Regions from separate parts of the Peribacillus sp. NPDC097284 genome, predicted to be linked through region 2. Evidence: riboswitches for the same ligand, from Rfam matches in the RefSeq annotation. Region 2 holds a riboswitch; the other holds the start of a gene.
The links. A riboswitch is a leader RNA that binds a small molecule or an ion and turns the genes downstream of it on or off. The one in region 2 is predicted to bind glycine.
Positions count from the first base shown of each region.

Region 1: it holds a riboswitch for glycine, as region 2 does, so the genes downstream of both, ACIQXU_RS10350 (amino acid permease) here and gcvT (glycine cleavage system aminomethyltransferase GcvT) in region 2, are expected to answer to the same signal.

Region 1 covers NZ_JBIWCZ010000004.1:87,071-91,506, reverse strand. The annotation lists gene ACIQXU_RS10360 (sodium:solute symporter family protein) at 1-277, opposite strand, end outside; gene ACIQXU_RS10355 (DUF3311 domain-containing protein) at 274-474, opposite strand; gene ACIQXU_RS10350 (amino acid permease) at 684-2,021, opposite strand; glycine riboswitch at 2,215-2,294, opposite strand; gene ACIQXU_RS10345 (GNAT family N-acetyltransferase) at 2,518-3,060, opposite strand; gene ACIQXU_RS10340 (amino acid permease) at 3,351-4,436, shown strand, end outside.
Region 2 covers NZ_JBIWCZ010000001.1:199,242-203,677, forward strand. The annotation lists gene gcvPA (aminomethyl-transferring glycine dehydrogenase subunit GcvPA) at 1-729, opposite strand, end outside; gene gcvT (glycine cleavage system aminomethyltransferase GcvT) at 748-1,854, opposite strand; glycine riboswitch at 1,952-2,035, opposite strand; glycine riboswitch at 2,039-2,133, opposite strand; gene ACIQXU_RS01045 (DEAD/DEAH box helicase) at 2,454-4,142, shown strand; gene ACIQXU_RS01050 (YqhG family protein) at 4,120-4,436, shown strand, end outside.

The sequences.
Region 1 (4,436 bases), on a different contig from region 2:
CCGGAAGTAGCCAATAGGATAATACATAAGACAAGGTAATATAAATGAGGACGTATAAAGCGGGCGCACCCTTTCCATAAGCCCAGCCGCTTCCTCCAAGGAAGGAGAAGGTTGTGTAAATTTCCCCTGCCATCAATAGAAAGACGAATATGGCGCCAAAACCGCGGCCGCCCACCGTCCATTGTTCCAGGTTCATGTCTTTTCCTTTTGTCGAACGGATCCCAAGAAAAATCGATAAAAGTAAAAATGCTAAAATAATGATAAGAGCAATATTCATTCTTCTTCACCTTCCCGGTTCCTAGGATCCAACTTATACATGACGGCTAGAGTGACGGAAGTGAGCACGACCCACATCGCCATCCAAAACATATAAAAAGGCATCCCCAATACATAAGGTTCTACTTTATTAACAAAAGGAAGAAACCCTAATATGCCGATAAAAGGAACGAGTGTAAGAATATATAATACTTTCATGAAGCAACCCCTCCATTCTAAATACGTTTCACAGATTATGATGTTTTTCTAAAAAAATGTTTCCGTAATACCTAGTACCTTACACTAATTCGATAAAAAAATTAATAGTGTGGCAGAAAAAAATATTCGTCACGCTTCATTTTACTCTCTCATTTAATCACAGGAAAATGGGATAGGAAGGTAGACTTCCGTATCCCAAAATTCCTCGTTCATTTTTTTCGATAGTTATATATGACAACTAAAAGAATGAACCAAAGCGGTGTCAGCAATAATGACGGCCTGGTCGCTTCAGCAAACAGCATGACGATCAAGATGAAGACAAACAGCCCTAAGATTACATAGTTGATGAAAGGTGTTAAGGGAGCCTTGAAAGTGGACGTAGCCCTTAAGTCCGGCCGTTTTTTCGTATACCGGATATGGGAAATCAAGATGATGCTCCAGACCCATAGGAAGCAGATCGCACTAATCGTTGTCACGATGGTGAAAGCTTGCTCCGGTATGATTTTACTTAATAATGCCCCAATGGAGACGACGATGGTGGACGTAACCAATGCATTACTCGGAACAGCACGTTTATTTAATTTCTTAAGTTTAGCAGGTGCTTCGTTATTGTTGCTCAAGGTATAAAGCATGCGGCTTGTTGAAAACAATCCACTATTCCCGGCAGAAGCGGCAGATGTCAACACGACGAAATTGATAATCCCTGCAGCAACCGGAATCCCGATCAAGGCGAAGACCTCCACGAATGGGCTGCTTGCGGCATCGAGCTGTGTCCATGGATTGACGCAAAGGATGACGGTGATGGCACCGATATAGAAAAGCAATATCCGGACAGGGATCTTATTGATCGCTGACGGGATATTTTTTTTCGGATTGGCGGTTTCGGCCGCTGTCACCCCAATGATTTCGACACCAACAAAGGAGAAGACGACTAGCTGTAGGGAAAGCAAAAAGCCGGATGCGCCGTTCGGGAACATGCCCCCATGACTCCAAAGGTTGTTGAGGGAAACGGTTCCTGTATCGGTTTGGAAACCAATGATGAGTAAGACGATTCCCACAACGATCAAGGCGACGATCGTGATGACTTTAATGAGGGAGAACCAGAACTCCAATTCTCCGAATAGCTTCACGGTCAACAAATTCAATCCTAGTAGAATCACCAAGCAGGCAAGTGCAGGGATCCATTGCGGAATGTCGAACCAATATTGCATATAGACCCCGACAGCGATGATATCGGCCATGGCCGTCATGATCCAACAGAACCAGTAGGTCCAGCCAGTCACGAAACCAGCCCACGGTCCGATGTATTCCGTGGCGAATTCGGTGAATGAGGAATATCCCGCGTTGGACAACAGCAATTCCCCTAAAGCCCTCATGACGAAAAACAAGGCAATCCCGATAATCAGATACGAAAAGATAATGGAGGGTCCCGCCAACTGTATGGCTTTTCCGGATCCCAAAAATAACCCGGTCCCGATGGTTCCTCCTATGGCGATGAGTTGTACATGTCGATTTTTCAAATCCCTTTTCAATTCTTGTTTAGCCAATTTGTGCGCCCCCGTTGTTATAATTCTTGAATGTGAAGTGCATGGTCCGTTGATTCCAATCGATCACCAGGGCAATGAATCTGTCCAGTTTAGTAGCGATTTCACTTCGTTTTTTTAGTGATGATTGAAAAAAGACAATAAAAAAAGAGATTGGAAGCTACCAATCTCGAAAGGTTAAAGAATAACAAATATTCGTTACTCTTCTGTCCTTTTGCCTGAGATTGTGAATCCTTCGGCGCTGCACGTGTGTACAGTCTCTCCAGAAGCTGCTCCTGCTATAGTGTGATCCATAGCATTCATCGCTTGCTTAGTATGTGGTTGTCAATAAATGGCCACTGTTAAAGATGAAATTCTTTTTAGCAACTCATTTACTCTTTTAAAATAATAATGGAATTCTATCACTATTTTGATTTTGGGTCAAAGGGATATATTGTAAATGTGGTGGGGGTGAATCTATATGCTAACTTTGATGCCAAGAAACGATGCGAACCCCGAATCAGTTTGATAAGGACATTTTTTCATAGTCCCTTTTAAGAATGGCCATGATGATTTCGTCCGAATATTTTCCGTTGAAGTATAAAGACTCTCGTAAAATCCCCTCTTTGATAAAGCCAACTTTTTCATAGGCTCTTATTCCACGTAAATTATGGCTGAATACTTCCAGTTGCAGACGATTTAAAGCCAATTCTTCAAAAACAAATGCTAAAACAAGTCGGATAGCTTCTGTACCATACCCTTTACCCGTTAATTCAATGGCATTCATCGAAATTCTAAATCCTGCCTTTTTGTCCTCTTCGTCCATATCAGAGATGGATAATTCCCCGATCATTCGATCGCTTTCGTTTAAGCAAATGGCTAGATCATGGCGTGATAGATCTTCACGTACATTCTTTATATGACATTGAAGCTGCTCTAAAGTGAATATAGATTTTGTTCCTGTCATATACCGTATCTCCTCATCCTTTGTATTTTCTAAAAGGATAGGTGCATCCGATTCTTTTAAATAACGGAGATAGATTCTTTCTCCTATTAATTTCATTTTCTTTTCACCTCCGTCGATACTTACTATCAATAGTACATAGGATTCCTTCACCCGTATAGGGAAAGAACCATTACCACTCATGTCCTCCTATCCATTACTTCTAGAAGGCCAAAAGTGTTTTTCCTAAAAGTACATTTGTATTTCTACGGAATATTTATTATTATAAGATAAGGAAATGCTTTTGTGGGTAGAGTACTTTAGGAAGCATTGTAAATCTATTAAATTACTTATCTTAAATAAGGATTAGAGAATCGTCATTTTATGCTTGTACATCTGGGGGAGTTATCATGTCAAATAAAGAATTAACTAGAGGGCTGGAGGCACGTCATATTCAGATGATTGCCTTGGGCGGTACGATCGGTGTTGGGTTATTTATGGGATCTGCCAGCACAATTAAGTGGACCGGCCCCTCTGTCATGCTGGCGTATGCCATCGCGGGACTTTTTATCTTTTTTATCATGCGTTCGATGGGGGAAATGCTGTACCTGGAGCCTACTACGGGCTCATTCGCAACGTTTGCGAGTGATTATATCCATCCATTGGCAGGATTTGTAACTGCTTGGAGCAACTGGTTCCTATGGGTGTTGGTCGGCATGTCTGAAATCATTGCCGTAGGATTATATATGAATTTTTGGTTCCCTGAACTGCCGGCTTGGATTCCGGGAGTGGTGGCCATGGTCATCCTTGGCGCCGCTAACCTCATTTCCGTCAAATCCTTCGGTGAATTCGAATTCTGGTTTGCACTGATCAAGATCGTTACCATCATCTTGATGATCATTGCCGGTCTAGGTCTTATCTTTTTCGGGATAGGGAATGGTGGGGAGGCAATCGGCCTTTCCAACCTATGGGCTAATGGCGGTTTCTTTACGGGGGGATGGAAAGGTTTCTTCTTTGCCCTTTCCCTTGTTGTGGCATCTTATCAAGGCGTTGAACTTATCGGGATCACTGCAGGTGAAGCAAAGGATCCGAAGAGGACCATTACTAAAGCGATCCAAACGATCATTTGGCGTATATTAATCTTCTATATCGGCGCGATTTTTGTCATCGTCACGGTATTTCCTTGGAATCAATTAGATGAACTTGGAAGCCCGTTTGTATCGACCTTTGCCAAAATAGGCGTTACCGCAGCCGCGGGCATCATCAACTTTGTCGTGATCACGGCGGCGATGTCAGGATGCAATAGTGGGATTTTCAGTGCAGGGCGCATGCTTTATACCCTTGCCTTGAACGGGCAAGCGCCAAAAATCTTTGCAAAAATATCGAAAAGCGGAGTGCCGGCCTATTGTACAATCGCTGTCATGTTGGGCTTGGCCATTGGTGTTGTCCTGAACTACCTGGCTCCACCGGAAATATTCCTGTATGTGTACAGTGCA
Region 2 (4,436 bases):
CGGATTACTCGATACGATAAACATCGATTTCTCGTTATGTATGATTGCTTCCATTTCCTTCAACGGTTCGATGCCTCCAAAGAAGTTGGGGTACTGTACGATGACGCCTGCAATATCATCCGAAGCCAGGTCTTTTAAAGCAGCAATATCTGTGACTCCGTCTTTATGAGGAATCTCGATGACCTCCACCCGTTGACCCTTTGCGTAGGTTTTCACCACTTCCCTTGATTCAGGATGGACAGTAGATGATAATAGAATCTTTTTCCGGCGCGTTTGTCCGGCGGCAAGCATGGCCGCTTCGGCTAAGGCTGTTCCACCGTCATACATCGAGGAATTCGCCACCTCCATACCCGTCAATTCACATATCATCGTTTGATATTCAAAGATGGCCTGAAGCTCTCCTTGAGAAATTTCCGGTTGATAGGGAGTGTAGGCTGTATAAAACTCCGAACGGGATAGGACGTGATCGACGATGACAGGCGAATAATGATCATACACGCCAGCCCCAAGGAAAGATGCATAGTTTTTCAAATCCGCATTTTTGGAAGCCAGTTTCGATAGTTCCTTCATTAAGGCTGGCTCTGATTTTGCTGGTTTTATGTCATATTCACCTTGAAATCGGACATTTTCTGGTATATCGCTGAAGAGATCATCGACGGATGTGACCCCTATAACTTCCAACATTTCTTTTTTATCCTGCTCTGTCATCGGTAAGTAACGATGTTTCATCTTATGGACCATTCCCTTCTATTTTCGTGTATTTTTATAAAAAGGTGTTTGGATAACAATGGCTTTCAGTCTCTTAGAACGGATTTCCACTTCTACTTCCGTGGATAGACTTGAGTGATTTTTATCGATAAGGACCAATCCAACATTTTTATTCAATGTTGGTGACTGAGTCCCTGTCGTCACTTCGCCAATGAGTTTCTCCCCGTTATATACTTTATAGCCATGCCGAGGTATGCCTCTGTCAATCATTTCGATGCCAACAAGCTTACGTGGTGCCCCTTTTTCCTTTTGTTCGGCAAGCACGGCTTTTCCAAAAAAGTCTGACGCCTTATCCGGTTTAACCGCAAAACCAATCCCCGCTTCGATTGGGGTGATGTCCGGCGAAAGCTCTTGACCATAAAGCGGTAGTTTCGCTTCGAATCGAAGGGTATCACGGGCCCCCAGTCCAATCGGTTGTATCCCATCATCTTTACCAGCTTCCAAAATTTTTCTCCAGAGGGCTGGACCATCCTCACTTCGGCAATATATCTCGAAACCATCTTCCCCCGTATACCCTGTACGTGAAACCATCGTGGATATATTATGAATGTGGACATCTTCTTTAAATTTAAAAAAGCCAATTGTGCTTAAATCGGTTTGGTCGGTAATCTTCTGCAATACTTTCTCCGCTCGAGGACCCTGCAGAGCAAGTTGCGCATAATCGTTTGAAACATTATTGATGCTGACACCTTCCACACCATTCGCTTGAAGCCAATTGAAGTCTTTCTCGATGTTGGCTGCATTGACCACAAGCAGATAATCCTCTTCCGCTTTTTGGTAAACGATAAGATCGTCCACGGTCCCCCCATTTTCATAACACATCGCTGTGTATAGCGCTCCTCCCTGTTTCAGCTTGGCTACGTCATTCGTCAGCATCTTTTGTAAAAAAGAAAGGCTCCCGAAACCTTTTACCTCAATCTCTCCCATATGCGACACATCAAATAAGCCACCTCTTGTACGCACAGCTTCGTGTTCATCTTTTATGCCGGTAAACTGCACAGGTAGTTCCCACCCACCAAAATCGATCGTTTTTCCACCGTGCTCACTGTAAACCTCGAATAATGGCGTTCTTTTTAAATTGCTCAAAAAATGACCTCCTTCAATTTTTTTGCTTGTTCTCTTTCACCTGATATTCCTTAAAAAAAGACACAAAAAAGGACAGAGAAAGCCAAAATGGCTTTTTCTCTGTCCTGAAACCTGAAAGTTTACCTATATTATAGGTTTTCCCCTTTGGTGGCCGTCATTAAATAATTGGCGCTCTCCAGAGTCGCGTCCGATAAGAGTTCATTTGCCTGAGAGATTCACTGCTAAGTTTGCTCCTTCGGCGCTACATATGTAGATGGTAGTCTCTCCCCTTATCCTCACCCGCATATTGATGGAAAAGACTGAAAATTCCCCACCTGATGGTCATCCATTTGCGTGAAATGGGTACCAATCTGCTCATTGTTGATCTTTGGATAAAGCACTATCCAAATGCTAATACTATAATAACTAAAATTATTATCCAAGAAGAATATTTTCCTTCTAACTTCAGTACTATTGCAATTTTCTAAATATATTTACATCCTACCCTAAGATACTTTACTCTGCAATAACTTTCGTGGAGAAAGATTTTATTAACCTATAAAAAAGTTCATGGTCTAAAGAAACTAAGAAAATTATGTTTTAAGAAGGAGCAAGAATCAATGAAAATCAATATATCCTTCAGTTCTGATTGGAATGATGAATTTCTGCAAAAGATGGAAAACGACGGTCCATGGGGAAATTGGGATCTTTATAAACTGGCCATCCAAATGGAAGAGAACCTAATTATTCCTGATTTCGAAGGCTTACAAGCGCCTAAGCACCTTCAACAACTGACTCCCCTTCCCCATCAATTAGAGGCTGCACGTCAGGTGGTTGAACAGATGAATGGCAAAGCCATATTGGCTGATGAGGTCGGTCTTGGTAAGACTATCGAAGCGGGATTGATTTTAAAAGAATATATGATTCGGGGACTGGTTAAAAAGGTTTTGATCCTTGTACCCGCATCACTTGTCACCCAATGGGCTTTCGAACTGAATACGAAGTTTCATATTCCTGCAGTCGTTCAAAGGAAGAGTTATGTATGGGAATCATGCGATATCGTCATATCATCCATCGATACGGCTAAGCGAGCCCCCCATCGGGATATCATTTTCAATCAAGAATATGACTTTATCATTATTGATGAAGCTCATAAACTTAAAAATAATAAAACGAAAAATTATGAATTTGTCCAAAATCTTAAAAAGAAATTCTGTTTATTGCTGACTGCTACACCCATTCAGAATAAAATCGAGGAAATCTTTAATCTCGTTTCATTATTAAAGCCTGGACACCTAGGAAATGCCGCACTCTTTTCCGAAAAATACAAAGGGAAAGGCCGGAACATTCTAGAAGATGAGCACTTAAAGGAGCTTGTCAATACGGTCATGATAAGAAACCGACGTGCCGATACTGGAATTGAATGGACGAAACGGCGTGTAGAGACGATCATCATTGAATTTTCACCAACTGAACAAGCCTTGTATGATGCCGTAACGAAGTTTAAACCAATATCAGACGGAACAAAAGGAAGTGCTTTTTCTTCACTCACCCTTCAAAGGGAAGCATGCAGCAGCCGAGAAGCAGTCTACTATACATTGAAGAATATGAAGGAAAAATACAAAGAACCATCGGCTGACTTTGAAGCAAGATTGGATGATCTGTTTGAGAAAGTAAACCTCACCGAACAAAATTCAAAGGCAGAGAAGGCTTTGGAACTTATTAAGAAAATTGATGACAAGGTCATTATTTTCACCGAATATCGCGCTACACAGCTTTATCTACAATGGTACCTGCAACAGCATGGCATTTCATCCGTTCCATTCCGCGGAGGGTTTAAGCGTGGTAAAAAAGATTGGATGAAGGAACTATTCCAGAAGAAAATCCAGGTATTGATTGCCACCGAAGCCGGAGGAGAAGGAATCAACCTACAGTTTTGCCATCACTTGATCAATTTTGATTTGCCTTGGAATCCAATGAGGTTGGAACAAAGGATTGGACGGATTCATCGACTTGGTCAAGAAGAAGACGTCATGATTTATAACTTTGCCACTAAAAATACAGTCGAAGAACATATTTTGAAATTGCTATATGAAAAAATCCACTTATTTGAAAAGGTAATTGGAGAATTGGATGATATTTTAACGAAGTTGGATATTAACAATATCGAGGAATATTTAATTGATGTTGTCGGAGAGTCCAAATCAGAAGGAGAAATGAAAATTAAAATGGATAATTTGTCTTCCATGATTCAGTTCGCACAAGCTATGAAGGATGGTGAAATCCATGCAGCAACAGGAAATTCATGATTTTTTAATAACCTACTTTCAATCCAACGCATGTGAGGTGTTGGAAAATACCTCTTCATATCTCACTGTTCAGTTAACGATCGAAATGGATAAGGAACTCATGAACAGACCTTTTTACTGGCACTATCTCGAAAAAACCGGTGGGATACCGAATCCTGGCATGCTTACGTTCATCACCCATCCCGAACTGGCACCGCCTGATTTGAAAGGGGAAATCATTCATTTTGGTTCGCCACGGCTCCACCAAATTATCCAGTCGACCAAGAGGCTGGCAGGTTTCATCAGGCTTTTTGA